DNA from 3 places in the Geobacillus sp. YHL genome. Region 3 is predicted to be linked to each of the others. Evidence: predicted binding sites of a transcription regulator. Region 3 holds the regulator's gene; each other region holds the start of a gene.
What was found. Region 3 encodes Rex, which represses fermentation and respiration genes when NADH is low (regulators of the CRP and FNR family bind a similar motif). Its sites were predicted from a motif close to TTGTGAAATATTTCACAA; they were not measured.
Positions count from the first base shown of each region.

Region 1 (9,964 bases), on a different contig from region 3:
GGCCGCGAACAACGGTCGGTCGGGCGTTCTTCTAATCAGCGCGCCAAAATGGCTTGGTCGTTGCTGTGTATCGAAGGGGAACGATCAGACAGACCCCTAACTACGGTGCACCGCTCACTCAATGCAACAAATATCCGGCGGACAGTCTTCGCATTGAATTTCCGTTTTCAAATAGTTTAAATCATGAACCGTAATTTTCCCCCGCTTCATCGAGATAATCCCTTCCTGTTTTAACGCATTGAGCATCCGGTTGACGCTTTCGCGCGTCGTGCCGCAAAAGTTGGCCAAGTCTTGGTTTTTTAACGTTACGTCAATGAAGATGCTTCCATCTTCAAGCGGGACGCCATAACTGTTGCAAAGGCGAATGAGCGTCGAGTAAAGCGCTCCTTTTTTGCCGTTCATGATCAAATCGCGAAACTTTGTCTGTGTCCGCCGGGCATGCTTGCTGATCCAGCGCATATATTCAAGGGTAAGGGGCGGATTGATCAGCAGCTGCTGTTCCAGTTCCTCTTTGTTTATGACTGCCGCTTCGCCTGGCTCTATTACCTTGGCCGTCAACAAGTAGCGTGCATCGTTCGTAAACAGCGTCAATTCACCAACGATTTCCCCGCTTCCGCAAATGCGGAAGCACATTTCTTTTCCGTCCGGGCAAATTTTGCTTACTTGCACTTTGCCAGAGAGGATCAAATACAATTCATTGGCTGGCATCCCTTCTTGGAACAAAAAGGAGTGCTTGCGAAGTGGAATCACTTTTTTCGACGATTGCAACAAAGAACGTAAATGGGGAAAATATCCATTCACTGCAGCTTCCATCGATAGCACCTCCATTCATTCAGCTATTTCTATTGTAAAAATCATCACAGCGGGAGAGAGTGAAAAAAATCACCGGTTACTGTTTTTTTGTGCGAGGCGTCACAATTTTTTCTAAATTGGTTTTTCCTTTTTCTATGTTACAATGTGAGTAGCATCACAGCATTCTACTGTTTGTTTTCGTATGGTAAAAGGGAGACGGAACAGAGAGAGGTTCGTCGATGGCAGAGTTTTGGTCACCGGTTTGGTTATCGATAAACGTATCGCTTCTCGCCGGCCTAATCGTCGCAATCCTTGGAACAGCGGCAGCAAGGTGGATGGCGCGCCGCCGGTTTCGCGGGAAGACGGCGATGGAGACGGTGTTTATGCTGCCGCTTGTATTGCCGCCGTCGGTCGTCGGGTTTTTGCTTGTTGTCTTGTTTGGGCGTCATAGCCCGATCGGACAGTTGATGGAAACGTGGTTTCACACTACTGTGCTGTTTACGCCCGGAGCGGCGGTGATGGCGGCGGTTGTTGTGTCGTTTCCGCTCATGTATCAGGCGGCCAAAGCGGGGCTGGAGGCCGTCGACCCCGCCATTGAAGGAGCGGCGCGCATCGACGGGGCGAACGAGCGCCAAGTGTTTTGGCATATTTCGCTGCCGCTGGCTAGAAACGCTTTGTTGTCCGGAGCGGTGCTGTCGTTTGCCCGCAGCCTCGGGGAGTTCGGTGCAACGCTCATGTTTGCCGGCAACATCCCAGGCAAAACGCAAACGATCCCGACCGCCGTCTACATGGCCATGGAATCGGGGCGGATGGGGTTAGCGTGGGCATGGGTGGCGGTCACGATTGGATTGTCATTTAGTTTATTGTCCTGTGCGGCGAAACTAGGCCGTTGGCAGCGATAAGGAGCAGGCCGTTGGAACATCACGCGGCCCATGAAAGGGAAAGGAGGGAGCGACATGGAAGAGCGCGACCGGGTGAAGATCACCGACCGCCTCGCCCGCCCGTTGCGCGATTTGCGGCTGTCGGTCATCGACCAATGCAATTTTCGCTGCGTCTACTGCATGCCTGCGGAAGTGTTCGGGCCGAATTTTCGCTTTTTGGCGGAAGACCAGCTGTTGACGGTTGAGGAAATGGCGCTTTTAGCGGAATGTTTCGTCGAGCTTGGCGTTGAAAAAATCCGCCTGACTGGCGGCGAGCCGCTGCTTCGGCGCGACCTCGATGCGCTCATTGAGCGGTTGTCCATGATTCCCGGCTTGCGAGACGTTGCCCTTACGACAAACGGCATCCATTTGGTGAAATGGGCGAAACGGCTGAAAGCGGCTGGGTTGCAGCGCGTCAACGTCAGTTTGGATGCGTTGGACGATGACATTTTCCGCAACATGAACGGCATCGGCGTCGGCACCGCTCCGGTGTTGAAAGGCATTGAAGCGGCGCGCGAGGCGGGGCTTGGCGTCAAAGTGAACATGGTCGTCAAAAAAGGATGGAACGACTCGCAAATCGTGCCGATGGCGGCTTACTTTAAAGACTTGGGCATTCCGCTCCGCTTTATTGAATTTATGGATGTCGGCACGACGAACGGCTGGGATTACTCCCATGTCGTGACGAAAAAAGAGATGTATGAGCAAATCAACGCCATGTACCCGCTTGAACCGGTTGAAAAAGCGTACTTCGGCGAAGTGGCAAGCCGCTACCGCTACGTCGGCACGGACGTGGAAGTTGGTTTCATCGCCTCAGTGACGGAAACGTTTTGCCAAAGCTGCACGAGGGCACGCGTTTCCGCCGATGGCAAGCTGTATACGTGTTTGTTTGCTTCTGAGGGCGTGTCGTTGAAAGACAAACTGCGCGCCGGGGCAGGGAAAGAGGAGCTGAAGGCGCTCATTACGGCCGTCTGGAACCAACGGACAGACCGCTATTCGGAAGAACGGACGGAAGAAACGGCGAAACAACGGATGAAAATTGAAATGTCGTATATTGGAGGATAACAAAGAAACGGGGCCGCTCTTTCCGTCGAAGAAGCAGCCCCGCTTTTTATCGCTCGTTGCGCCTGCCTTTGCCTTAGAAATGGGGGAATGGTTTTGCTTGGTTATGCCTTCACCGCCGCCAACACGCGCGGGAAGAGGATGTTGTTTTCCAAATGGATGTGGGTAAACAAATCGTCTTCAAGCGCGGCCAGCCGGCTGTAGACGAGGCGATACGTGCCGCATGCGTCTTCCGGCGGGGTGAAGTCGTTTGTGATTTCACGAATTTCTTTCATCAAATCGCCGGCTGCGTCATGTTCATTGACCAGTTCGCGAACGGCCCGCTCGACCGCCTCCCGGTTTTCCGGCGACGGGTTGTCGGCAAATTGCAAAATGAGCGGGAACGCTCCCGTTTCCTCTTTAATGAGATGCTGCTCGAGTTCTGTTTTTAACTCATGAAACAGTTTATGCACGTGGGAAAGATGCGGATGGTGCATGCCGTGCACGCGCAATACTTTCGTGACATACGGGCTGAGCTGCGGCAGTTCCTCGTTCAAATAGCGGTGGTGCGTGTTGATGATATGATCGACCAAGTCGGCTAGCGGCGCTTCGCCCCAGTTTCCGGCCGGTTTGTTTTGCGCCTCCGCATAAAGGGTGTTCAGCTCGCGAAGAAGCGCTTCGCCATCAAGTCCGAGCTCTTCGATGGCTTCTTTGAGCGGACGCTGCCCGCCGCAGCAAAAATCAATGCGATGTGCTTTCAACAAATCCGCTGCCTTCGGAATTTCGGCAACAATATCGCCAATCAGCGATTGCTCAGTAAACCGCTGTTCCATTTTGGATCCCTCCATCGTCAAATCGTTGCAGCTTCAGTATACCTTGTTTTCCATGTCAACGTTGTGATGCATCTCACACAAGCAAAAAAAGCGGACAACAAGGGAATGTGATCAACATCACAACGTTGTCTCTCTTCTTTCCTGTACAATAAAACAGACGAAATCAGCTGATCGATCGAGTCGAAAATCGGGCTCAAGACGTGCTAAACTATATTCAAGAACAATGCCGCTATGCGGATGAAGTGATGCAAGAGCTCGAACAGTCCGCCGCTTTGTTTGGCGAAACGCGGGAGATGATTTTGCGGCATATTGCCGATGCGAGCGTCGTTGATGAAAAGTTGGCAGAAGGCATAAAACAGCTGCAACAATGGCAACAACGTTGAAAGAACGATATGGTTGCCGCCAGCCGTATGATCGAAAGGAGAGAGAGAGATGGTCGAAAGACGAACCCCGATTCCTGTAGCGGAAGCGATCGATCGGGTGATGCGTTATGCCGGAGTGGGAGAAGAGGAAACGGTGCCGCTTCGCCAGTCGTATGGCCGCTATTTGGCCGAAGATTTGCGTGCTGACCATGACGTGCCGCCGTTTGACCGCTCGCCGTATGACGGATTTGCCATTCGCGCCGCCGACTCGGAAGGAGCGGGACTTGACCATCCGGTCGAGTTTGAAGTCATTGAAACGATCGGCGCCGGGCAAGTGGCGAAGCAGCCCGTCGGCCCGTTTCAAGCGGTGCGCTTGATGACCGGGGCGCAAATTCCCCAAGGATGCGATGCGGTCGTCATGTTGGAGCTCGCCAAACAGTACGAGCGGGATGGAAAAACGTATATGGCCATTAAACGCCCGTTCCGCCCTGGCGACAATATTTCGTTTCAAGGGGAAGATGCGAAAAAAGGGCAGCCGCTTGTCGAAAAAGGAACGCGCATCAATCCCGGGGTGGCGGCGCTCTTGGCGACGTTCGGCTACGCCGAAGTGAAGGTGGCGAAAAAGCCGCGGATTGGCATTTTTGCGACCGGAAGCGAACTGCTTGACGTCTCTGAACCGCTTGTGCCGGGAAAAATCCGCAACAGCAACGCCTACATGATTGAAGCACAGGCGCTAAAAAGCGGCGCTGAGCCGATCTATTTCGGCCAGTTGGCCGACGACCTTGACGCGTGCTTTCACGCCGTGCGCGAGGCGCTCGACCAAGTGGACATGCTCATTACAACGGGCGGGGTCTCGGTCGGCGATTTCGATTATTTGCCCGCCATCTACGAGCGGCTCGGAGCGAACGTGTTGTTTAACAAAATCGCCATGCGCCCGGGGAGCGTGACGACCGTCGCGGAACGGGACGGCAAGCTGCTGTTCGGTCTATCCGGAAACCCGTCGGCGTGCTACGTCGGGTATGAGCTGTTCGTCCGCCCGGTCGTGCGCACGCGGTTGTTTTCCACAAAGCCGTATTTGAAAAAAGCGAAAGCCACCCTTGGCGCCGATTTTCCGAAGCCGAACCCGTTCACCCGCTTCGTGCGCAGCCGGGTCGAGGCGGTTGACGGTCGGCTTGTCGTGAAGCCGGTCGGCATGGACAAGTCGAACATCGTCACCTCGCTTGCCTTTGCGAACGCCTTGATGGTGCTGCCGGGCGGAACGAGAGGGTTTGCGGTTGGCGATGAGGTGGAAGTGTGGCTTTTGGATGACGATGAGGGGTCAAGCGAATGAACGTCTGGCAAGTCGTCGGCTATAAACATAGCGGCAAAACGACGCTGATGGAAAAATGGGTGGCGGCCGCGGTCCGGGAAGGATGGCGCGTCGGAACGGTGAAGCATCACGGCCATGGCGGCGAGCCCGCGCGGCCCGAAGGCGTCGATTCCGTCCGCCACGAGCGGGCTGGGGCGGCGGCGACGGCGGTCGAAGGGGCCGGGCTGTTGCAGCTTCATCTTCGCCGCCCGTTATGGCGGTTGGATGATGTGTTGGCGCTTTATGCGCCGCTTCAGCTTGATCTTGTGTTGGTGGAGGGCTACAAACAAGAACGGCACCCGAAAGTCGTGCTCGTCCGCACTTGGGAAGATTGGGCGTCGCTTCAGCACCTCGCCGACATTCGCGCCGTCATCGCCTGGGTGCCGCTTTCCCGGCCGTTGCCGTACCCCGTGTTTTTGCTGGCTGATGAGGCCGAATATATCCCATGGCTCATGAATGAGGTGAGAAGGCGGACATGACCGAACCGTTGTTTGTCATTACCGATAGGCCGATTTCGGTCGAGGATGTGATGAAAAAAGTGATGCGCCCGGAAGCGGGGGCGGTTGCTGTCTTTGCCGGGACGGTGCGCGAATGGACGAACGGCAAGCGGACGCTCTTTTTGCAATATGAGGCGTACGTGTCGATGGCGGAGAAAATGCTCGCGCAAATCGGGGCGGAAATCGCCGAAAAATGGCCGGGGGCGAAAACGGCGATCACCCACCGGATCGGGCGGCTTGAGATCGGCGACATCGCCGTCGTCATCGCCGTTTCTTCGCCGCACCGCGCCGAAGCGTATGAGGCGAACCGCTACGCCATTGAGCGGATCAAACAAATCGTGCCGATTTGGAAAAAAGAGCAATGGGAGGACGGAAGCGCCTGGGTGGGCGACCAGTTGGAAACGACGGCGTATCCGTCCGGAAAGCCGGAGGTGAATGAATGATGATCCGTCTGTTGTTTTTCGCCCATTTGGGCGAGCAAATCGGCGAGCGGGAAGTGATGTGGCCGCACATTCCGGAAACGGTGAAACAACTGAAAGACGAAGTGGAAGAGCGCTACGGCGTCTCGCTCGGGCGCGTCATGACCGCGGTCAATGAGGAGTACGCCCGCGACGACGCGCCGCTTCAGCCGGGCGATACAGTCGCCTTTATTCCGCCAGTGAGCGGAGGATGAGACCAATGGAGAACAAAAGCAAATGGGTGATGCCAAAACAGCACGGCGCCTGGGCGATGCTCATCATCCCGTTTTGGCTCGGGGCGTACGCCGGTGGGCTTTCGTGGATTCACGCGCCGCTCTTTGTCGCCTGGCTTGCGCTCTATTTGGCGACGTATCCGCTCTTGATGGCGGTGAAAACGAAGCGGAACGACCCGTACGTGCCCGCCGCCGCCCGCTATGGCGCCATCGCCGTCGTGGGGCTTGTCGTCTCCCTTTGGCAGCAGCCGGCGCTTTTCTACTTCGGGCTCGCCATGACGCCGTTTTTCCTCGTCAACACCTACTACAGCAAGAAAAAGAACGAACGCGCCTTTTGGAACGACGCGGCGGCCATCGCGGCGTTTTGCGTCGGCGGCCTTGCCGCCTTTTACGCCGGACGCGGGGAGTTGACGCTTGAAGCGTTTGAACTCGCCTTGTTTTCCTTCCTCTTTTTCATCGGCAGCACGTTTTACGTCAAGACGATGATTCGGGAAAAGAAAAATGAACGGTACAAATGGCTGTCATGGGGCTACCACGCCTTGTTGATCGTTGGCCTCATCGCCATCGGCGAGTCGTTCGCCGTTTTGGCCTACGCTCCGAGCGTCATCCGCGCCGTCTATTTATATGGCAAGTCGCTGCCGATCATGAAACTCGGCATGCTGGAAATCGCCAACGCGGCGTACTTTTTCATCGCGATGATCGTGCTTTACTCTTGAACGAACCCCAAACGGGAGGCGGCCATGACCGTTTGGGGTTTTTCGTTTGGTTAGGCGGGATTGCTTTTTCATTGGAGACGATGGCCGTCTGAGTTGGATGGATCGGGATATGGTGAAGTAAGGTGCGGTGTGAATGATTGCTCCGAAAAGAGCAAAAGGGGCTGACTCAAAAGCCCCCTTTTTGGTGAAATTTAACCGAAGTATGTGAAAGAGACCACCTCTGAAACCCTTGGTTTTACCGGGTTTTTCGTGGTGGCCTGTTTTTCCATGTCGCCCTAAATAGGAACATTACCGCTCTTTTCGGTCAGCTCCTTTTTTTGCCGCACCCGCCCGTCAGTCAATGCGGCACAGCTCGGGCGGGCAGCCTTCGCAGGCGATTTCGTCGCGCAAATATTGCAAGTTGTGGACGCAAATTTTTCCTTTTTGCACGGAGATGACGCCTTTTTTCCGCAAATCGCCGAGCATGCGGTTGACGACTTCGCGGGCGGTGCCGCAAAAATTGGCGAGCTCTTGGTTCGTAAGAGGCACGTCGATCAAAATGCCGTCTTCTTTCATGACGCCGTAGCTGTTGCACAAACGGATGAGCGTTGAATAGAGCGCTCCTTTTTTGCCGTGTAAAATCAAGTCGCGGAATTTCGTCTGCGTTTTGCGGAAATGGAGGCTCATCCATTTCATCAACTCGATCGCCAGCGTCGGATTGTTGGCAAGTTCTTGTTCGAGCGTCTCGCGCTTAATGGCGGAAACGACGCCGTCTTCCAGCACTTTCGCCGTCAGCATGTAGCGGGCGCCAGGGCAAAACAGTGTCAGCTCGCCGATCAAATCTCCTTGGCTGCAAATGCGCAGCGCGAGCTCCTGTCCGTCCATGTCCATTTTGCTGATTTGGATTTTCCCCGATTGGATATAGTAAATATCGTCTGCTTTTTCCCCTTCTTGAAACAAGTACGTTCCCTTCTCAAGGCGAAGATCGCGCCCAAGCGGTGTAAGCCACTTCTGCCATTCACGAGATTCAATCTCGTTCATCCGATCACAACCTTACGTAAAATGTATCGCTATCTAAAAGTGTACAGGAAAAAAGAGGGAAGTCAATATAAGGATAGTGGAAAGATTGAAAACTTGTTGAACATCGATGGAATCGTTTGTGAAAGTCTTTGCATCCCGAGGACATGAGGGCGATGGAGTCAAGGATGCACCTTGGCTGCCGGGACAAATCGGTATTCGTTTCCCATAGACTTAGGGAGGGGCAAGAAAAAAATCCTCGAAAATTATTAAATATACATTTGATTTTATTTTTATACAGTATTATAATGAGAACTACATGAGGCATACGGGTGAGGGGGAACATGATGAACGTAGCCATTATCGGGGCGACGGGGTACAGCGGCGCGGAGTTGTTCCGCTTGTTGCACGGGCATCCGCATGTGAGCCGCTGCGACGTTTTCTCGTCGTCGCAGGACGGGGTTCATGTATCGGAAAGTTTCCCGCACGTCGGTTCGGTCGATGGTGCGGTGTTGCATAAACTTGAAATCGAGGCGCTTTCCCGTTACGATGCGGTCTTTTTCGCCACGCCGCCCGGGGTGTCCGGGGAGTGGGCGCCGGCGCTCGTGGATCGGGGAGTGAAAGTGATCGATTTATCCGGGGATTTCCGTTTGAAAGACGGAGCGGTGTACGAACAATGGTACGGACGCGAGGCGGCGCCAGCGGAATATTTGCAAAAGGCGGTGTACGGGCTGACCGAGTGGAATCGGGAGGCGGTGCGCGAGGCCGTGCTCCTATCCAACCCGGGCTGTTATCCGACGGCGACGCTGCTTGGCCTGGCGCCGCTTGTCAAAGAAGGATTGATTCAGGAAGATTCGATCATCGTTGACGCCAAGTCCGGCGTATCGGGCGCGGGGCGGAAAGCAGGGCTTGGGACGCATTTTTCCGAAGTGAACGAAAACGTGAAAATTTATAAAGTGAACGTCCATCAGCACATTCCGGAAATTGAGCAAACGCTGCAAACGTGGAATGAAGCGATGGAGCCAATTACGTTCAGCACCCATTTGATTCCGATGACACGGGGCATTATGGCGACGATCTATGCGAAGGCGAAACAACCGATTTCGCCAAACGACTTGGTAGATTTATATAAAACAAGTTATGAAGGTTCACCGTTTGTCCGCATCCGTCAACTTGGACAGTTTCCAGCGACAAAAGAAGTGTACGGCTCAAATTATTGCGACATCGGCCTCGCCTACGATGAACGGACGGGACGGGTGACGGTCGTGTCAGTGATCGACAACTTGATGAAAGGCGCTGCCGGGCAGGCGGTGCAAAACTTCAATTTGATGATGGGGTGGGATGAGGCTGAGGGCCTCCAATCCTTGCCGATCTATCCGTGAGGGAAGGGGAACGAACAATGACAGCAACGAAACAAACGGCGCAAGTAACGGCGGTCGCCGATGGAACGGTCGTCACGCCGAAGGGATTTCAAGCGGCTGGGGTGCACGCCGGGCTGCGCTATTCGAAAAAAGATTTAGGGGTTATTCTATGCGACGTGCCGGCTTCGGCGGCGGCGGTGTATACGCAAAGCCATTTCCAGGCGGCGCCGCTCAAAGTGACGCAGGCGAGCCTCGCTGTAGAACAAAAATTGCAGGCGGTCATCGTCAACAGTGCATGCGCGAACGCCTGCACCGGCGAGCAGGGGCTCAAGGACGCCTATGAAATGCGCGAGCTGTGCGCGAAACAGTTTGGCCTGGCGCTGCACCATGTGGCCGTCGCTTCAACGGGC
Region 1 covers NZ_JAEIGB010000003.1:198,043-208,006, forward strand. The annotation lists gene JCR24_RS05390 (Crp/Fnr family transcriptional regulator) at 115-813, opposite strand; gene modB (molybdate ABC transporter permease subunit) at 1,032-1,694, shown strand; gene moaA (GTP 3',8-cyclase MoaA) at 1,749-2,774, shown strand; gene ric (iron-sulfur cluster repair di-iron protein) at 2,876-3,583, opposite strand; gene JCR24_RS05410 (hypothetical protein) at 3,784-3,966, shown strand; gene JCR24_RS05415 (molybdopterin molybdotransferase MoeA) at 4,016-5,275, shown strand; gene mobB (molybdopterin-guanine dinucleotide biosynthesis protein B) at 5,272-5,772, shown strand; gene JCR24_RS05425 (molybdenum cofactor biosynthesis protein MoaE) at 5,769-6,233, shown strand; gene moaD (molybdopterin converting factor subunit 1) at 6,233-6,463, shown strand; gene JCR24_RS05435 (YwiC-like family protein) at 6,469-7,197, shown strand; gene JCR24_RS05440 (Crp/Fnr family transcriptional regulator) at 7,531-8,217, opposite strand; gene argC (N-acetyl-gamma-glutamyl-phosphate reductase) at 8,541-9,575, shown strand; gene argJ (bifunctional ornithine acetyltransferase/N-acetylglutamate synthase) at 9,593-9,964, shown strand, end outside.
Region 1: ric (iron-sulfur cluster repair di-iron protein) is a predicted target of Rex. The motif match lies at 3,645-3,662, and genes of this name have one in related genera.

Region 2 (9,964 bases), on a different contig from region 3:
GTATGCGCCTCCGGCGAGCCAATGGGTGATTTGACAATCCGCACGCCTAAAGGTGTGGGATTCTTGGGTCGTTAACACCCTCATCCATTTCTGGTTCGGACAACGCCCAAGTTCGGGGGTGTGTCATCACCCCGTCCCATCGGGTTAGGATGTACCCCAATGGGCGGCGCACCTGCGACCGGTGCGCTAGGTTAGGCGGCGAAGCCCGAAATCGCTTTGGCGATGTTGATCGCGCCATTCAAGTCGGCGTGGAGGGTGTATCCGCACTTTTGGCATCGGAAGCGGATGCCGTTTCGGTTCGCTTTCTCTCGATGCCCGCATCGGCATGTTTGACTTGTGTAGGTCGGATTCACCCATCTTCACTTGTCACTGTGCAATGAGGAAAACCAGTTTCGGAACGTTTGTTCGTCATGATACCCTTCGATGCGTTTGATTTCTTTGCCGTTTTCGTAATGGACGATCGTCGGGGTGGCTTCAATATGGTACGCATCCCACCCGTCTTCGAATTCAAGCAAGTTGAACAGCTTTAAATCGATGCCAAGCTCCTTTGCTAGCGGCACGACGATCGGCGTTGTCCGGTGGCAGTGCGGGCATGTCGGGCTGTAAAAGTAAACGGTGAGCGTCTTGCCGTCAGCCAGCTGCTGTTTCAACTCCGCGGGCAAAATAATGTTGCGGTAGTTCGGGTCGTCAAGTTGGGCGACAGTGGCTGGGTTCAGCTCGCTTTTATGGTAAGGGTTGTTGCTTGCGGCTTCTTTTTGTTCGTACATCGTAATAAACGCGATCGCAGCGAACAGGACGACAATGATGCCGCCAAATGCGAGCAGTTTTTTCAACGTTCGCTCTCCTTTCTTTGCTGGCGCATGACGGTCCAACTTAACAAAATAATGATCATAAAGGCAGTGAACGCCAAAAATGGAATGGTGATAAATCCAAGCCAGTTTATATATTGCCCTGTGCACGGAATGCGGCCGCAGCTGATGGCGTATTCTTGAAGCAGCGGAATTTTTTGCAATCCATAATGATACAGAGAAATACCCCCGCCAATCAATGACAGTGTGAAGCTATAGCGAGCTGCCGCAGCGTCTTTGCGCACGATGGCGATTCCTAAAATGATGACTTGCGGATACATAAAAATGCGTTGAAACCAGCACAGGTCGCACGGAATGTACCCAAGCACCTCCGAAAAATAAAGGCTTCCGAGGGTGGCGATGAGCGCGGTCGCCCATGCGGCCAAAAGCAAGTGTTCCGCGCGTTTTTCTTGTTCCATCCTTCTCCCCTTCTTCCGTTGCAGACACCGTTGCCCGATCTTACACTGTTCAGCTCCATTATAAGGGATGGAAAACGGAACGTCCATTCATAACCGGCAAAGGGCAGGAAAGAAAACAACATTTTCTATCTATATCGCTCGACAAACGAGCCATACTAATCGGTGAAAGGGGAGGATCACATTGACGAACAACAGCGGAAACAAAGTGCAGGACATTATGACGAAAAACGTCGCAACGATTTCGCCGAACCAAACGGTGCAAGAAGCAGCGCAAATCATGAGCCAAAAAAATATTGGGGCGCTTCCGGTTGTGGAAAACGGGCAAGTCAAAGGGATGATTACGGACCGCGATATTACGTTGCGCGTCTCGTCCCAAGGAAAAGACCCGTCGACCGTCAAAGTAGCGGAGGTCATGACGAACCAAGTCGTCACCGGTACGCCGAATATGAGCGTACAGGAAGCCGCGAATGTCATGGCCCAACATCAAGTTCGCCGTTTGCCGATCGTGGAAAACAACCAGCTTCAAGGCATTGTCGCTTTAGGCGATATTGCGACGAACAGCGCATCAAACGAAGCGGCTGAACAGGCGTTGACGAGCATTTCCGAACCGTCGCAGCCGCAAGGGTAATGGGGGAAAAGGATGCCCACATTTTTTCCAGGGCATCCTTTTTCTTTTGGCAGGTATATTGTATGATGGGAGCGAATACATAAACAGGGAAAATGAAAATCAAGGGGGAACAGCGATGGAGTGGAGACAAAAATACGAACAATGGCTGCGTGAGCCGCAGCTCGATCCGGAATTGAAGCGGTTGTTGGAACAACGCCGCCATGATGAACGATGGCTGGAGGATTGCTTTTACAAAAATCTCGAATTCGGCACCGGCGGCATGCGCGGCGAGATTGGCCCGGGGACGAACCGAATGAACATGTATACGGTGCGAAAAGCGTCGGAAGGATTGGCGCGATACATACAATCGTTTGGCGATGAGGCGAAGCAACGCGGGGTCGTCATTGCCTATGACTCCCGGCATAAGTCGCCGGAATTTGCGATGGAGGCGGCGAAAACGTTGGCGACGAACGGCATTCAAACATACGTGTTTGATGAATTGCGTCCAACGCCGGAACTGTCGTTTGCTGTTCGCTATTTGCGGGCGTTTGCCGGCATTGTCATCACCGCTAGCCATAATCCGCCCGAATATAACGGCTATAAAGTGTATGGAGAGGACGGGGGACAGCTGCCGCCTGCTGTCGCCGACCAAGTGATCCGCTATGTCAATGAAGTCGAAAATGAGCTCGCCATTCATGTGGAAGATGAGAAAACGTTAAGAGAAAAAGGCCTTATTCGCATCATCGGAAGCGAAGTCGATGATGCTTATATCCATGCGGTCAAAACGATTTCCATCCATCCGGAGCTCGCTCGGGAAACGGCGATCCATATCGTGTTTACGCCGCTTCACGGCACGTCAAACAAACCGGTGCGCCGCGCGCTCGCTGAGCTCGGCTACCAAAACGTCTTTGTCGTCAAAGAGCAGGAGTTGCCGGATCCGAATTTCTCGACGGTCGCCTCGCCCAATCCGGAAGAACACGCGGCCTTCGCCATGGCGATGGAGTTGGGCAAGCAAGTGAACGCTGATCTGTTGATCGCCACCGACCCGGATGCCGACCGGCTGGGCGTGGCGGTGAAAAATGACAAGGGAAACTATGTCGTGCTGACCGGCAATCAAACCGGCGGCTTGTTGCTCCACTATTTGCTGTCGCAACGAAAAGCTCAAGGCACTCTGCCGGAAAATGGTGTTGTCTTAAAAACGATCGTGACGTCTGAATTGGGTCGGGCGATCGCCCAATCGTTTGGTCTTGAGACGGTCGATACGTTGACCGGTTTCAAATTCATCGGTGAAAAAATAAAGGAATACGAGCAAACAGGGCAATATGTGTTCCAGTTCGGATATGAGGAAAGCTATGGGTATTTGATCGGCGATTTTGTCCGTGACAAAGATGCCGTGCAGGCGGCTGTCCTCGCGGCGGAAGTGTGTGCGTTTTATAAAAAGCAAGGGCTATCGTTGTATGAGGCGCTCTTGCAATTGTTTGACCAGTACGGCTATTATCGCGAGGGGCAACGATCGCTCACGCTGAAAGGCAAAGAAGGAGCAGAGGCGATTGCCGCGATTTTAGCGTCGTTCCGCCAACAGCCGCCGGTGGAGGCCGCGGGGAAAAAGGTGACGGTGATTGAGGATTACAAAACGAAAGAGCGGACGAACACGTTGACCGGCGAAAAAACGGCCATTAATTTGCCGACATCCAATGTGCTCAAGTATATCTTGGAGGATGGCTCGTGGTTTTGTCTGCGTCCATCAGGGACGGAGCCGAAAATGAAGGCGTACTTCGGCGTCAAAGGGACGTCGCTGGGGGACAGCGAAGAAAGACTAGCGCGCTTAACAGAAGCCGTCATGCAGCGCGTAAAGGATGTGCTTAGCACCGTTTCGCCTTCTTATGCGCAATGATCAGCACAATCTGCGGGGAATTGGCATCGGCCAATTCCCCGTTCGTTTTACGAGTAAAACTGCGCGTACTGCTCGACTCCCATTTTTTGTTCGCTCACTTCAAGCGCATGGTCAATATAGCGAAGCAAGGCGTGCAACCGCTCCTGGATGACGGAGTAGTCATGTTCAAAATTATAAGCGTGGAGAAACTTTTCAATTTTTTTCGACAGAATATCATCAGGCGTACGCACCATTAAAATGAGCAAATTGTCCCATTCGGAGCGATGCGTGTAATAGAGCGCCTTATCATAGTCGACGGTGTTCAAGCGGCATGCCTCCTTTATCAAGAAGGAGTCATTGTTAGTGTATGACGGCGGGGCGTTTTGTTGCCCTGTAAATGTTGCGACAGAAGGTAAAATATAAATTATAACCGAAATGAAAACGAAAAAGGAAAAATAAATGTTGCAATTTTGTGACAAGGATAGTATCCTCAAAATAAGGGGATGATGAGAATGAACAAACGGCACGAAGGGCAAGAAATGATCAACATGTGCAAATGGATGGCGTCAGTGGGATTGATTGTCGGAGTCGTACTGTTTTTGCTTAGTTTTATCGCAAGCGCTTACAACAAAGACTATTTCTTGACGATCATCAGTCTCGGCATTATCGGGGCCTCGATGTTTATGTTCGGATTCGGCCTGTTTATGGGATTGCTGACAGAAACGTACCATCGCGGCCCGCGCGAGAACGTATAGCGCGCATAGAGAATGAAAAACACCGGAGATTACCCCGGTGTTTTTCGCTTTTGCTGGATGTACCAATAGAAGATGGCGAAACCAAGAGCGACCAAAAAGACTGGAAATAAGAATGGACGGTAGGCATGGATGTACTGCTTGACGGCCATCCAGCGGCTTTCAAAATAGGCGCCGATCGTCAAAAAGACAGCGACCCACACCATCGCCCCGCTGTAGGCGAACAAGGCAAACTTTCTCCAACGGTAGGCGTTCATGCCGGCCCAAAAGGCGGCGAGATGCCGAACGCCGGGGATGAAATAGCAAATGAACAATACCGCTGGGCCGAGCTTCGAAAAAAGCGCTTTCGTTTGCTCGAGCCGTTTTTCTGTAAGATGGAGCTTGGGACCGAATTTATGCAAAAACGGCAGCCCGAGCGTAATCCCTAGCATATAGCTGAGCGAGATGCCAATGATGGCTCCAAGCCAGCAGGAAAGAAAAGCGAGCGGATACGAAAACGCCCCCGTTGAAACGCGGTAACCGGCATATGTCAACAGCAGCTCGTCGGGGATCGGCAGCCCGACGATGCCGAGCATCAGCGCAACCATAATGCCGATGTAGCCGAAGTGTTCGATAAGATAATGCAAATAGTGCTGCAAATGACCACCACGCTTTGCCGCGATTTCTTGTATATGACCATTATAAGCCAACGGTCCACAAATGAAAATGGGGCGCTGCGCGTTCATGCCAAACGATGGAACGTATCAAAACGCCGTTTCCCTCATACATTGTGATAAGAGGAAAAAGGGGGGAGATGGATGCGGCAGGACGAGCTGAAAGAGTTGGAACGGGCGATTGCGGAAATTACGGAAATTGCGGAAGGATTTGGCCTTGATTTTTATCCAATGCGTTATGAAATTTGCCCGGCGGACATTCTTTATACGTTTGGTGCCTATGGGATGCCGACGCGATTTTCCCACTGGAGCTTTGGGAAACAGTTTTACAAAATGAAGCTTCATTATGATTTAGGGTTAAGCAAAATTTACGAGCTCGTCATCAATTCGGACCCTTGCTACGCGTTTTTGCTCGATACGAATACGCTCATCCAAAATAAGCTGATCGTCGCCCATGTGTTGGCCCACAGCGACTTTTTCAAAAACAACGTCCGCTTCAGCAACACGAAGCGCGATATGGTGGAAAGCATGGCGGCGACAGCGGAGCGGATCAAGCATTATGAACATCAATACGGAAAATTGGAAGTGGAAAAATTTTTGGATGCCGTCTTGGCCATTCAGGAGCATATCGATCCCTCGCTCCTGCGGCCAAAGCTGTCATGGACGTGGGAAGATACGGAAGTGTACGAAGAGGAGGAGCCTCCGAAAACATCGACGCCGTACGACGATTTATGGTCGCTTGACGAGCGAGACAAACTGAAAACGCCGCCGCGAAAAAAACGGCGCAAGTTTCCGCCGCAACCGGAAAAAGATGTGCTATTGTTCATTGAAGAATACAGCCGCGAACTGGAGGATTGGCAACGCGACATTTTAACGATGATGCGCGAGGAAATGCTTTATTTTTGGCCGCAGCTGGAGACGAAAATCATGAACGAAGGATGGGCGACGTATTGGCATCAGCGCATTTTGCGCGAGATGGATTTGACGAGCGATGAGGCGATTGAATTTGCGAAACTGAACGCCAACGTCGTGCAACCGTCGCGCACTGGCATCAATCCGTATTATTTAGGACTGAAAATTTTTGAAGACATTGAAGAGCGGTGGAACAACCCGACTGAGGAGATGAAAAAATACGGCGTCAAGCCGGGGTCGGGGAGGGCGAAAATTTTTGAAGTGCGCGAACTCGAATCCGACATTTCGTTTTTGCGCAACTATTTAACGAAAGAGCTCGTTATGCGCGAAGATATGTATTTGTTCCAAAAACAGGGGAAAGAATATAAAATCGTCGACAAAAACTGGGAGCATATCCGCGACCAACTCGTCAGCATGCGGGTAAACGGCGGATTCCCGTATATCACGGTCAATGACGGCGATTATATGCGCAACGGAGAGTTGTATTTGAAGCATTGGTATGAAGGAATCGAACTCGATCTGAAGTATTTAGAAAAAGTGCTCCCATACATTTATCAGTTGTGGGGCCGTCCGGTCCATATGGAGACGGTCGTCGAGGAAAAGCCGATGTTGTTTACGTATGACGGGAAAACGGTGCATCGGAAATATTTATAACATGAGGGCAGGGATCTCCTGCTTTTTTTGTTTGTCACGATGAATATGTGAAAAATGACACAAATTATTCGAAATCATGCCGGATAGCGTCCCCGATTTTATGAAATAATATGAAGTGGATAATTTGTGATGGTTGTCACAAATTCTTCACCACTGTTTGTTCGCCCGGGGGGATGGATATGTGGAAGCGGCATGAAAAAACGCTTGTGTTCGTTAGCTTTGCTGTTGCGGCTGTTGTCTTGCTTTCCTTGATTGGCCGCTTGTTTTCATAAGGGGGGATGAATCGTGAACGGTTACGATCCGGTGCTGCTTAGCCGTATTTTGACGGGATTGACGCTGACGGTCCACATCATTTATGCCACGATCGGCGTCGGGATTCCACTGATGATCGCCATTGCCCAGTGGGTTGGGATTCGCAAAAATGATATGCATTACATCTTACTCGCTCGCCGCTGGACGCGCGGTTTTGTCATCACCGTAGCGGTCGGCGTGGTGACAGGAACAGCGATCGGCTTGCAGCTGTCGCTTTTATGGCCGAACTTTATGCAGCTGGCTGGCCAAGTGATCAGCTTGCCGCTGTTCATGGAGACGTTCGCCTTCTTTTTTGAAGCCATTTTCCTCGGCATTTATTTGTATACATGGGATCGGTTCGAAAATCAGAAAAAACATTTGCTTTTGCTTATCCCGGTGGCAATTGGGTCTTCAGCATCAGCCATGTTTATTACGATGGTGAACGCGTTTATGAATACGCCGCAAGGGTTTGAATTTAAAAACGGCGAGCTTGTCAACATCGATCCAATCGCGGCTATGTTCAACCCAGCGATGCCGACGAAAGTCGCCCATGTGCTGGCGACTTCGTATATGACGTCAGCATTCGTGCTTGCTTCGATCGCCGCTTGGCATTTATGGAAAGGCAATCGTCACATTTATCATCGCAAGGCACTTCATTTAATGATGAAAACAGCTTTTATTTTTTCGGTAGCCAGTGCATTGATTGGCGACTTATCGGGCAAATTTTTAGCCGAATACCAGCCAGAAAAGCTGGCGGCCGCTGAATGGCATTTTGAAACGAGCTCCCATGCACCGTTGATCCTGTTCGGCGCGCTCCAAGAAGACGGGGAAGTGAAATATGCCTTGGAAATTCCATATGCCCTTAGCATTTTGGCCCATAACCATCCCGCTGCGGTTGTGACCGGACTGAACGAAGTTCCGGAAGATGAACGCCCACCACTGTACATTCATTACTTATTCGATGTGATGGTCACGATCGGGGTGTTTTTAATGGTTGTCGCAGCCGCGTATTGGCTCGGATCGATTTTCCGCTGGAAGTGGACGGCGAAAAAGTGGTTTTTTGGACTGCTGGTGGCGGGAGGGCCGCTGGCGATGGCTGCGATTGAGGCGGGATGGTACTTAGCGGAAGTCGGGCGGCAGCCGTGGATTTTGCGCGGCTATATGAAAACGGCGGAAGGAGCGACATCGTCGGCGCATGTGGATACGATGCTTGTGTTGTTTTGCCTTTTGTATATGGTGTTAGTAATTGCGAGCGCAACAGTGCTCATCCGTATGTTCCGCCGCAACCCGGTTGAACGGGAGCTGGCAGAGCGGGCCAATAACGGGGAGGTGGCGCCATGACGCTCGAAGTCATTGGCATTTCGGTGTTATGGCTGTTTTTGTTCGGGTACATTATCGTTGCCTCGATTGATTTCGGGGCTGGGTTTTTCAGCGCCTATAGCCATTGGGCAAACAAACAGCATATTTTGCACCGCATCATTCAGCGCTATCTTTCCCCTGTATGGGAAGTGACGAACGTCTTTCTTGTCTTTTTCTTTGTCGGCATTGTCGGCTTTTTTCCGAAAACGGCGTATTATTACGGTTCTATTTTGCTTGTCCCGGCGAGCATCTCCATCATTTTGTTAGCTATTCGCGGCTCGTACTATGCGTTTCATACGTATGGGGGGACGGAACGGAACTGGTATTTAATCGCTTATGGATTGACGGGGTTGTTTATTCCGGCCTCCCTGTCCATCGTGTTGACGATTTCCGAAGGCGGGTTTGTGGAGGCAGGCACCTCAGGCGTTGCGCTGGATTATGGGAAGCTGTTTGCAAGCCCGTTGTCATGGAGCATTGTGCTGCTCAGTGTGACGAGCGTTCTTTACATTTCTGCCGTTTTCTTAACGTACTATGCGGACGAGGCCAAGGATGAACGGGCGCGGGCGCTGTTGCGCCGCTACGCTCTTCTTTGGAGCGGGCCGACGATGTTGTCAGCGCTGCTCATTATTTACCAGCTCCGCTACCATAATCCCGAGCATTACGCCAACCTATGGAATGTGGCGTGGATGCTGGTCATTTCCTTTTTGTTTTTTGTCATTACCGTTTGGCTGCTTTGGCGGCAGCGGCGGTTCGGCTGGGCGTTTATTGCGCTGTTGTTTCAATATGCGTTCGCCTTTTACGCCTATGGCATTTCACATTATCCGTATTTGTTATACCCGTATTTGACGATTTATGACGGGTTTACGAATGAGACGATGGCTATGGCGTTGATCGTCGCGTTTATTGCCGGCCTCCTGTTATTAATTCCGTCACTTTATTTGCTTATGCGCCTCTTTTTGTTTAACAAGGCGTACGTTAAAGGAAAATGGGAAGGGGGAAAAGGATAATGCAAACATTTTTGATCATGTATGCGCCGATGATCATCGTCGCCCTGTCGATCATCGCCGCGTTTTGGGCTGGTTTGAAAGATGTGCACGTAAATGAGTAAACACAATTTCAGCGTCTTGGTAATGCATAGTTTGCCGCCAATCGCTTACACTAGCGGATGACAACGAATCAAGGAAGGGTGGGCGATCATGAAAGAAGTGCTGCAACGTGTAAAAGAACAATTGGAGCAGGCATTTGAAGAGCCGCGTTCGACGAGCCTTGACGGGGCGCTCCATGAGCTTGAACAATTGAAGGCGAGCGCTGGGGAGAAGAAACAAATGATTGAAGACGTCATTCGCGCCGTCGCCCATGCGCGCAATGCACGAATGGAGCTGGCCGAGGCTGGAGATGAATCGGCGACGAACGCCTTCGCTGAGGCGTATCGGGCGCTGGATCAAGCGATTGAATCGTACAGCGATGTTGATAACGATCCGGTATAAAGCAGATGGGAATGTCCCATCTGCTTTCTTGCTATGCCAGCGGCACGATGGTTAAATCAGTAGCCGATTGGCCACAAACATGGTACAATAACAGCGGAAAAAAAGAAGA
Region 2 covers NZ_JAEIGB010000003.1:23,288-33,251, forward strand. The annotation lists gene JCR24_RS04500 (YhcU family protein) at 1-34, shown strand, start outside; partial or broken gene JCR24_RS04505 (zinc ribbon domain-containing protein) at 192-356, opposite strand; gene JCR24_RS04510 (thioredoxin family protein) at 360-833, opposite strand; gene JCR24_RS04515 (disulfide formation protein C) at 830-1,267, opposite strand; gene JCR24_RS04520 (CBS domain-containing protein) at 1,449-1,895, shown strand; gene JCR24_RS04525 (phospho-sugar mutase) at 2,011-3,768, shown strand; gene JCR24_RS04530 (YhdB family protein) at 3,816-4,073, opposite strand; gene JCR24_RS04535 (hypothetical protein) at 4,254-4,502, shown strand; gene JCR24_RS04540 (DedA family protein) at 4,532-5,137, opposite strand; gene JCR24_RS04545 (SpoVR family protein) at 5,297-6,718, shown strand; gene JCR24_RS04550 (cytochrome ubiquinol oxidase subunit I) at 7,004-8,350, shown strand; gene JCR24_RS04555 (cytochrome d ubiquinol oxidase subunit II) at 8,347-9,375, shown strand; gene cydS (cytochrome bd oxidase small subunit CydS family protein) at 9,375-9,476, shown strand; gene JCR24_RS04560 (hypothetical protein) at 9,565-9,855, shown strand; guanidine-I (ykkC/yxkD leader) riboswitch at 9,964-9,964, shown strand, end outside.
Region 2: JCR24_RS04550 (cytochrome ubiquinol oxidase subunit I) is a predicted target of Rex. The motif match lies at 6,764-6,781, and genes of this name have one in related genera.

Region 3 (9,964 bases):
TGCGGCCGACAAGGGCGATTCGGTCGCGGGACTGTATTTCTAGTTTTATATTCGATAAAATAAGGTCAGCACCGAAATATTTCGTGAGCCCGTGCACTTGCAAAATGATCATGTCCGTCACCTCGCGAATAGTTTAACGCAAGTCGCGAAAACGGTCAAAGACGAATGATGAAAAATCGTGTATAGTGTATAAATGGAGGAGATTGTATTGTCATCGTTCACTCATTTCAATGAACAAGGGCGCGCGAAAATGGTTGATATTACGCACAAAGAAGATACTGTGCGAGTGGCTGTGGCGCAAACGAGCGTGACTGTCAGCCGGGAAATTTACGAAAAAATGACGAGCAATGCGATCGAGAAAGGGGATGTGCTCGCCGTCGCTCAAGTGGCGGGGGTGATGGCGGCGAAGAAGACAGCTGACCTTATTCCAATGTGTCACCCGCTTATGTTAAAGGGTGTGGACATTGCTTTTGCTTGGGAAAACGATGGAGAAGCGCATAAGCTCGTCATCACGGCAACGGTGAAAACGAAAGGGAGCACAGGAGTGGAAATGGAAGCGCTGACGGCCGCTTCGGTCTGTGCGTTGACAGTGTACGATATGTGCAAGGCGCTTGATAAAGGAATGGTCATCGGTCCGACGTATTTGGTCGAAAAAACGGGCGGGAAGTCTGGCCATTACCGACGGAAAACCGATTAGCTAGGGGATGAGATCATGAGCAACGAACAACCGAAAATTCCGCAGGCAACCGCCAAACGGCTGCCGCTTTACTATCGGTTTTTGAAAAACTTGCACGCTTCCGGCAAGCAACGCGTCTCCTCTGCCGAGTTGAGCGAGGCGGTGAAAGTCGATCCGGCGACGATCCGCCGTGATTTCTCCTATTTTGGCGCGCTTGGTAAAAAGGGATACGGGTATAATGTCAATTATTTGTTGTCGTTTTTCCGCCGGACGCTTGAAGAGGATGAGGTGACCGAAGTCGCCTTGTTTGGCGTCGGCAATTTAGGCACCGCCTTTTTAAACTATAATTTTTCGAAAAACAACAATACGAAAATCGTGATGGCGTTTGATGTCGATGAGCGGAAAGTAGGAACGACAGTCGGCGGGGTGCCGGTCTATCATCTCGATGAGTTGGAGGAGCGGCTTCACGAAAACATCCCGGTCGCCATTTTAACCGTGCCGGCCGCCGCGGCTCAAGCGCTGACCGACCGCCTTGTCGCGCAAGGAATTAAAGGCATTTTAAACTTTACTCCGGCGCGGTTGAACGTGCCGAACCATATTCGCGTCCATCATATCGATTTAGCCATTGAGCTGCAGTCGCTCGTCTATTTTTTGAAAAACTATCCATCGCCATCGTAAAAAGGAGAGAACAACACATGAAATATTTGTTGCTCGTTGCTGTGATTTTGTTGCTGTTTGGCACGAAAAAGCTGCCGGAATTAGGGCGGTCGTTCGGCCAGTCGCTTCGCGAGTTTAAAGACGCCACAAAAGGGCTCGCTGATGACGAAGAAACGAAAACCGACCGATGACAAGGCAGGATGGAGAAACAATGAATGACAAAGAAATGTCGGTGTATGAGCATCTGGGTGAACTGCGAAAACGGCTCATCATCGTGCTCATCTTTTTTGCTGCGGCGCTTGTCGTTAGTTTCTTTTTTGTCGATGATGTCATTTTGTATTTGCAGCGAACGGCCGAGGCGAAGCATTTGACCATGAACGCCTTCCGCCTCACCGATCCGATTAAAGTGTATTTTCAGTTTGCCTTTGTCATCGCAGCTGTGCTGTCGGCTCCGGTGCTGTTGTATCAAATTTGGGCGTTTGTAAGCCCCGGTCTGTATGAAAAAGAGCGGAAAGTGACGTTAAGCTATATCCCGGCGTCGATCGTTCTTTTTTTAGCAGGCGTCAGCTTCGCTTATTTCGTCTTGTTTCCGTTTGTCGTTCGATTTATGAGCCAGCTGGCTGACCAACTAGGGGTTCAACAAATGATCGGCATTAATGAATATTTTCAGTTTTTGCTTCAGCTCGTGCTGCCGTTTGGCATCGTGTTTCAGCTGCCGATCGTCGTGTTGTTTTTCACCCGCTTAGGGCTTATTACGCCGCAGCTTCTTGTTCGCATCCGCAAGTATGCGTATTTGGCGCTGCTTATTTTAGCGGCGGTCATTACGCCGCCGGATGTGCTGTCGCAAGTGATCGTCATGATTCCGCTCACCATTTTGTATGAAGGAAGCATTTGGGTGGCGCGCATCGGCTATCGGAAAGCGCAGCGAGCAGCCGAGGAGGAAGGCAATGAGTGAGGCGGGACGAAAAACATTGAGAGGAAAGCGAGCAAGGCCGGGCCAAACGAAGGGGCTGTCTCAAAAGCCGCAAAACAGGGTTTTGAGGCCGGCCTCTTGTTTTTTTGTTTCCATTTTCACAATATGATCGCCGTCATGAGATTGATGTTCTGGTCCCTTCCCGTGCGAATCACGGGAAGGGGGTCAGCGTTTTGAGGCGAAAAGAAGGCGAAGGGCGGTGCCGAAATCAAAGGCAGCGAGCGCCGCTAAAGCGATGGTGGAGACGTTCCAAACCGTTTCATGAGCACTTTCGATGGCCAAATACGTAAACATTGAGCCTAAGACGAAATACAGAAGCGAAAACAGCCGAGGGTTTCGCATCATAGCCAAACCCTCCAAACGGCGAGCGGCAGCTCGGACTGGCGCATCATTTTCTCAATCTCGTCGGCCAACAGCGTCTGCATGGCGACGACGAACGTATTCATGGCGACATGGGCGAAAATCGGCACGAAAATGCGTCCGGTTTTCGCGTATAAAAACGCGAATACCATCCCCATGGATGTGTACAGAAGCAAATGTTCCGGCTCCATATGGACAAGGGCAAACAAGAGCGAACTGACAAGCGCAGCAAGCCAAAAGTTGTATTTTTCATAAAGCGAGCCGAAAATGATTTTGCGGAAGATGATCTCTTCCAAAATCGGGCCGATGACGGAGGTGACGACGACCAACAGCGGCGTCAGGCGGATGATATCGATGATTTGCCTTGTATTTTCCGACCCTGGTTTGATGCCGAGCAACCGCCATTCGATGTTGGCGGCGATGCTTTGCGCCGTGAGCGCCAAAAAGACGCCCAAGACCGCCCACATCCACGAGGAACCAAGCGGCAGCCGCCGCATCATTCGTTCGTTGCGGTCACCGCGGAGCAGCCATAGGATCATAACAAAAGCGAGCAGGAAACTAATGATCGCCCAATACCCGGAAGCCAGTTTGGCGGCTTCGAGGCGGCTTTCCGTTCCTTGGCCGACGCCGAGGGCGCGAAGAAGCGGCACGCCGACAAAGGCGGACAGCTGCATGACGATATACGTGATGATGACGTACCAGTGGTTGCGTTTCAAACCCTCTACCCCTTTTATTTCAAATTATATCCGTATTGTAGCACATGTATGGCGAAAATAGTAAGAAAACTGCATCCTCGCATCCCACCTCACCGCCGTAAAAAAATTAACCGGAGCCGTTTATCAGTCCGAGGAATGTGAAATAATGAAAATGAGCTCCGCGCGGATGGGGAGTAGAGGCAAAACAACCGGCTCCTTTTGCTCTTTCTTCTTTAGGAGAGAAAAACCGTTATTTTTTTGCATTTCCTACTTGCAAAACGGAAAGAAGTTCATTAATATTATAAGTGTGTTAGCACTCGATAGTGATGAGTGCTAATAAGAACGGCGAAAACTATCGTTAAGGAGGTCGTTTCCCGTGTTGAAGCCATTAGGCGATCGCATTGTCATTGAAGTCGTGGAAACAGAAGAAAAAACGGCTAGCGGCATTGTGCTGCCGGATACGGCGAAAGAAAAACCGCAAGAAGGCCGCGTTGTCGCTGTCGGTGCAGGCCGCGTGCTCGATAACGGCCAACGCATCGCGCCGGAAGTCGAAGTTGGCGACCGCATTATCTTCTCGAAATATGCGGGCACAGAAGTGAAATACGACGGCAAAGAATACTTAATTTTGCGCGAAAGCGATATTTTGGCTGTCATCCGCTAATATATGCGTTCATCACATAAACATTCCGAAAACATACTGGGTACTTAATCGGATACTTAACTTGTGGCACGCAGTCCAACAATTTCATAAGGAGGTAACGGGGTATGGCAAAACAAATCAAGTTCAGCGAAGAAGCGCGCCGTGCGATGTTGCGCGGGGTGGACAAACTTGCAGACGCAGTGAAAGTCACATTAGGTCCGAAAGGCCGCAACGTCGTATTGGAGAAAAAATTCGGTTCGCCGCTCATCACGAATGACGGGGTAACGATCGCGAAAGAAATCGAGCTCGAAGATCCGTTTGAAAACATGGGCGCGAAATTGGTCGCTGAAGTCGCCAGCAAAACGAACGACATCGCTGGGGACGGTACAACAACCGCTACGGTATTGGCTCAAGCGATGATCCGCGAAGGCTTGAAAAACGTAGCAGCTGGTGCCAACCCGATGGGCATCCGTCGCGGTATCGAAAAAGCGGTTGCTGTTGCGGTTGAAGAATTGAAAGCCATCTCCAAACCGATTAAAGGAAAAGAGTCGATCGCCCAAGTTGCTGCGATCTCGGCTGCTGACGAAGAAGTCGGCCAATTGATCGCTGAAGCGATGGAACGCGTTGGCAATGATGGCGTTATCACGCTTGAAGAGTCGAAAGGCTTCACGACGGAACTCGACGTTGTCGAAGGGATGCAATTCGACCGCGGTTACGTTTCACCGTACATGATTACGGATACGGAAAAAATGGAAGCTGTCCTTGAAAATCCGTACATCCTCATCACGGACAAAAAAGTATCGAGCATTCAAGAACTGTTGCCGGTCTTAGAACAAGTCGTCCAACAAGGCCGTCCGCTCCTGATCATTGCGGAAGATGTTGAAGGCGAAGCATTGGCGACGCTTGTTGTCAACAAACTGCGCGGCACGTTCAATGCGGTTGCTGTCAAAGCGCCTGGTTTCGGCGATCGCCGCAAAGCGATGCTCGAAGACATTGCGATTTTGACAGGCGGCGAAGTGATCTCGGAAGAGCTTGGCCGTGAATTAAAATCGACGACGATCGCGTCGCTTGGTCGTGCGGCGAAAGTTGTTGTCACGAAAGAAACGACGACGATCGTCGAAGGCGCTGGCGATTCGGAGCGCATCAAAGCGCGCATCAACCAAATCCGTGCGCAGCTTGAAGAAACGACGTCCGAATTCGACCGCGAAAAACTGCAAGAACGCTTGGCGAAATTGGCTGGCGGCGTAGCGGTCATCAAAGTCGGTGCGGCAACAGAAACAGAATTGAAAGAACGCAAACTGCGCATCGAAGACGCGCTCAACTCGACTCGTGCGGCTGTTGAAGAAGGCATTGTCGCCGGCGGTGGCACGGCTCTCATGAACATCTACAACAAAGTCGCTGCCATCGAAGCGGAAGGCGATGAAGCAACCGGTGTGAAAATCGTATTGCGCGCGATCGAAGAACCGGTTCGTCAAATCGCGCAAAACGCTGGTCTGGAAGGCTCGATCATCGTTGAGCGCCTGAAAAACGAAAAACCGGGCATCGGCTTCAATGCGGCAACAGGTGAATGGGTCGACATGATCGAAGCTGGTATCGTTGACCCGACGAAAGTCACTCGTTCGGCGCTGCAAAACGCTGCATCTGTCGCCGCAATGGTCTTGACGACAGAAGCGGTCGTTGCCGACAAACCGGAAGAAAACAAAGGCAACAACAACATGCCGGATATGGGCGGCATGATGTAATCCGCCTAGCGAAACAAAGAACACTGGGAGTAATCCCGGTGTTCTTTTTCTTTTTGACTATATATGCCTCAGCCAGGTGTTCTTACAGCCGCTGATCGGGTGAAGGGCAGCTGTTGTTTCTCCCTCATATCGCTATTCTATTGCACCTTTTCCTCCGCTGTGCTAGTTATCGCACCTCAATGAAAAACGCATAAATCGCATCCCCTTTTTTCCAAGAGGCGTGAATGGCATAAATGTATGCCCCTTTCTTTTCCGGAAGAGTAATGATTCCGTTTTGCACCGGGCGCCAGTCGGCATCTCCGCCGTTCCATACACCCGCTTCGATCGTCAACGGGCGGTCGTCAAATTGGAGGTGTAATTTTGCCCCAGGGGCAACCGGATAGGGATTCATGTTTTTCACGAGCAGCGGCGGGGCGGCAGCGTCGGCCACGACTCCGCGGCCGCCTGTTGACCATGTATATGTTCCGAGGCGGTGGTCGATTGTCTCTCCGTCGACGGCCAATCGTAAGTCAGGCGGTTGGATGTCGCCCGATTGGCAACCGGACAGCCATACAGCGATGAGGAGCCATAGCCATCTATTTTTCATGTCGTTTCCCCCTTTCTCAGTTAGACGTTTTGCCTGCTCATTTGTTTCATTGTCGATTGTGATTTTGGGTAAAATTAGAAATGGAAAGGCGATATCCAAAGGAGGAGAATGGAATGAACGTGCGGATTGAACGCGATTCGCTCGGTGAGGTGCAGGTGCCGGCTGATAAGTACTGGGGGGCGCAGACGGAGCGAAGCCGGCAAAACTTTCACATCGGCACGGAAACAATGCCGTTGGAATTGATCTATGCGTATGCCGAGCTGAAAAAAGCGGCGGCCATCGTCAACCACCGAGCCGGGAAGTTGAGCGAAGCGAAGCAGCGGGCAATTGTCGCCGCGTGCGAGGAAATTTTGGCGGGCCAATGGGATGAGCATTTCCCGCTCGTCGTCTGGCAGACGGGAAGCGGGACGCAGACGAACATGAACGTCAATGAAGTCGTGGCGAGACGGGCGAGCGAGCTGCTGGATGAGGGGGAAGGGCGCATTCACCCGAACGATGATGTGAACATGTCGCAAAGCTCGAACGACACATTCCCAACTGTGATGCATATCGCGATCTTCACGAAGATCCAAACGCACCTCCTGCCAGCGCTTGATGGCTTGATCGGGACATTCGCGACCAAAGAACGCCAATATGGGAAGACGATCAAAATCGGGCGCACCCACTTGCAAGACGCGACGCCGCTCACATTTGGGCAGGAGATTTCCGGTTGGCGGGCGATGCTTGAGAAAAGCAAGGCGATGATCATGGAGGCGAGTGAGAAGCTGCTTGATTTGGCGATCGGCGGCACGGCGGTTGGCACCGGAATCAATGCGCCGCCGGGATTTGGCGAGCAAGTGGCCGAGCAGCTAAAAACGCAGACGGGCTATCCGTTCCGTTCGTCAACCAATAAATTCCATGCGCTGACAAGCCATGATGAGATCGTGTATGTCCACGGAGCGTTGAAAGCGCTCGCCGCCGATTTGATGAAAATCGCCAACGATATCCGCTGGCTGGCGAGCGGGCCGCGCTCCGGGCTCGGGGAGATCACGATTCCAGCCAATGAACCCGGAAGCTCGATCATGCCGGGGAAAGTGAATCCAACGCAAAGCGAAGCGATGACGATGGTCGCTGTGCAAGTGTTCGGCAATGACGCCACGATCGGCTTTGCGGCGAGCCAAGGCAACTTCCAATTAAATGTGTTCAAGCCGGTCATCGCCTATAACGCCATTCAGTCCGTGCAGCTACTCGGCGATGTGATCCACTCGTTTGATGAACGGTGCGCCCAAGGGCTGGAGGCGAACGAAGCGAAAATGAAAGAATACGTGGACCGCTCACTCATGCTCGTGACGGCGTTGAGCCCGCGTATCGGCTACGACCGGGCGGCGGAAATCGCGAAGCTCGCCCATCGCGAAGGGTTGACGCTCAAGGAAGCGGCGTTGAAAACAGGCTATGTGACGGCGGAACAGTACGAGGAATGGGTGAGACCGGAGAAAATGATTTAAGGGAAAAGCGCTCATCCCGCTTCCGTGGGATGGGCGTTTTCATTTTTGACTTCTCCCTTTTTTCTCCTTCTCCCCTTTGTTGCAAATCCATTCCAAAAGTTGTGTATATTCGATATTATATTAATAGTAGAAACTAGATAGTGCCTACTCCTAAAAGTCCCATTGATCACCATAAAAGGAGTTTGATGTCATGACGATCAACGAACCGTTGCTTTCCCCGCTTGAGCAAGTTGTCCGCAATATTGAACAAGTCATTGTCGGAAAACGCAATGTCATTGTGCTCAGTTTAACGGCGCTGTTGGCCAAGGGCCATGTGTTGCTTGAAGATGTGCCGGGCGTCGGCAAGACGATGCTTGTGCGCGCGCTGGCGAAATCATTCAACGTGGAGCTCAAGCGCATTCAGTTTACGCCGGATTTGCTGCCGAGCGATGTGATCGGCGTTTCCGTCTATAATCCAAAAGAACGGCAGTTTGAGTACAAGCCCGGCCCGATTGTCGCTCATATTGTGTTGGCTGATGAGATTAACCGGACGTCGCCGAAAACGCAGTCGGCGCTGCTTGAGGCGATGGAAGAAGGAAGTGTGACGGTGGATGGTGTCACGCGGGCGCTGCCGCAGCCGTTTTTTGTGATGGCGACGCAAAACCCGATTGAATATGAAGGAACGTATCCGCTTCCTGAGGCCCAGCTTGACCGGTTTTTGTTGAAATTGCATATGGGCTATCCGTCCCCTGACGAGGAAATCGAAATGTTAAACCGTCTAGAAAAGACGGCACCGCTGGCGGAGATCGGCCCGGTGATGTCGCTTGATGAATTGCTTGCGCTGCAACGAAAGGTAGCCGACGTGCATGTGAGCGATACCGTGAAACGATATATCGTCGATCTTATCCAGCAAAGCCGTCAGCATGAAGCGGTCTATTTAGGCGTCAGCCCGCGCGGATCGGCCGCATTGATGAAAGCGGCGCAGGCGTACGCGTTCATCCATGGCCGCGATTTTGTCATCCCCGATGATGTGCAGCAGCTCGCTCCCTATGTGCTCGCCCACCGCCTGCTCGTCCGGCCGGAAGCGAAATGGGACAAGTTTGATGCAGAAGCCATCATCGGACAGCTCATTGCCCGCACGCCGGTGCCGGTGCCAGGGCGGCGATGAGCATGAGAGGAAAATGGAATGGCCGACGATGGCCCGCTTTTCTTCGCCTGTTGATTTTGGCGGCTGTCTTGTTTTCGTACGCCATGTTTCAAGGTGGATTTGTCAGCTGGTTTTTGTTTTACAGCTTTTTGCCGTTCGGTTTGTATGCGTTCTTGGTCGCGATGTATCCGCTTCGACGCGCCGCGGTAAGCCGGACGGTGCCGGCGCGGCGCTACCATGCGGGTGAATCGATTCCGGTGATGGTTCGTATCGAGTTGCCGTGGGCGGTTCCGCTGGCGGCGCTTGCTGTTGCTGAGGAAGGGCGGAAGCACGGAGGAGAGATGATTGCGATTGCTTGGCCGTTTCGCCGCCACCTTTCTTGTACATGGCCGCTTTCCTTGCCGCGCGGCCGTCATCAATTGGAAGCTGTTCGCTTGGAAGCGCGCGATGTCTTTGGCTGGGTGAACAAAACGGCATCGTTTTATGCCCCGTGCACGGTTATCGTCTATCCACGTTATATCCAATGGCCGCCTGAGATGGTGCGCGAATGGTTTGCCCAAGGAAAAGCTGCGCGCACACTTGCCTATCGCCGCGATATGGCCGTGGCGGCCGGCGCCCGTGAATACGTGCCTGGGGACAAAATGTCGTGGGTGCATTGGAAGGCGTCAGCGCGCAGACAGGAACTGATGACCAAAGAGTTTGATGAACAGCGCAATGACGATTGGATCGTTGTGCTCGACGGCGCCGCTTCTCCATGGTTTGAGGAGCTTGTCACGTTAGCGGCTTCCGTATCGAAGGCGTTGATGGATGAAGGGGTGCCGGTCGGGCTGCTCGTTGCTGGAAAAGAGCGTTCTTTCTTAGCGCCGCGCCGCCATGACGGACAGTGGCAGTCGATTCTTCTCCGGTTGGCGGAAGTGGACGTCGGCGGCCAAGAGCCGCTCGCGCATGTTTTAGCTGAGGAGGCGAGCTGGAGGACGGCTGCTGGTTGCATCATTGTGACGTCCGCGTTGTCCGCCCAGTTGGCC
Region 3 covers NZ_JAEIGB010000032.1:5,296-15,259, forward strand. The annotation lists gene JCR24_RS16685 (ABC-F family ATP-binding cassette domain-containing protein) at 1-112, opposite strand, end outside; gene moaC (cyclic pyranopterin monophosphate synthase MoaC) at 209-697, shown strand; gene JCR24_RS16695 (redox-sensing transcriptional repressor Rex) at 713-1,354, shown strand; gene tatA (twin-arginine translocase TatA/TatE family subunit) at 1,372-1,524, shown strand; gene tatC (twin-arginine translocase subunit TatC) at 1,545-2,288, shown strand; gene JCR24_RS16710 (YdiK family protein) at 2,472-2,651, opposite strand; gene JCR24_RS16715 (CPBP family intramembrane glutamic endopeptidase) at 2,648-3,382, opposite strand; gene groES (co-chaperone GroES) at 3,738-4,022, shown strand; gene groL (chaperonin GroEL) at 4,127-5,743, shown strand; gene JCR24_RS16730 (hypothetical protein) at 5,910-6,329, opposite strand; gene fumC (class II fumarate hydratase) at 6,443-7,813, shown strand; gene JCR24_RS16740 (AAA family ATPase) at 8,004-8,960, shown strand; gene JCR24_RS16745 (DUF58 domain-containing protein) at 8,957-9,964, shown strand, end outside.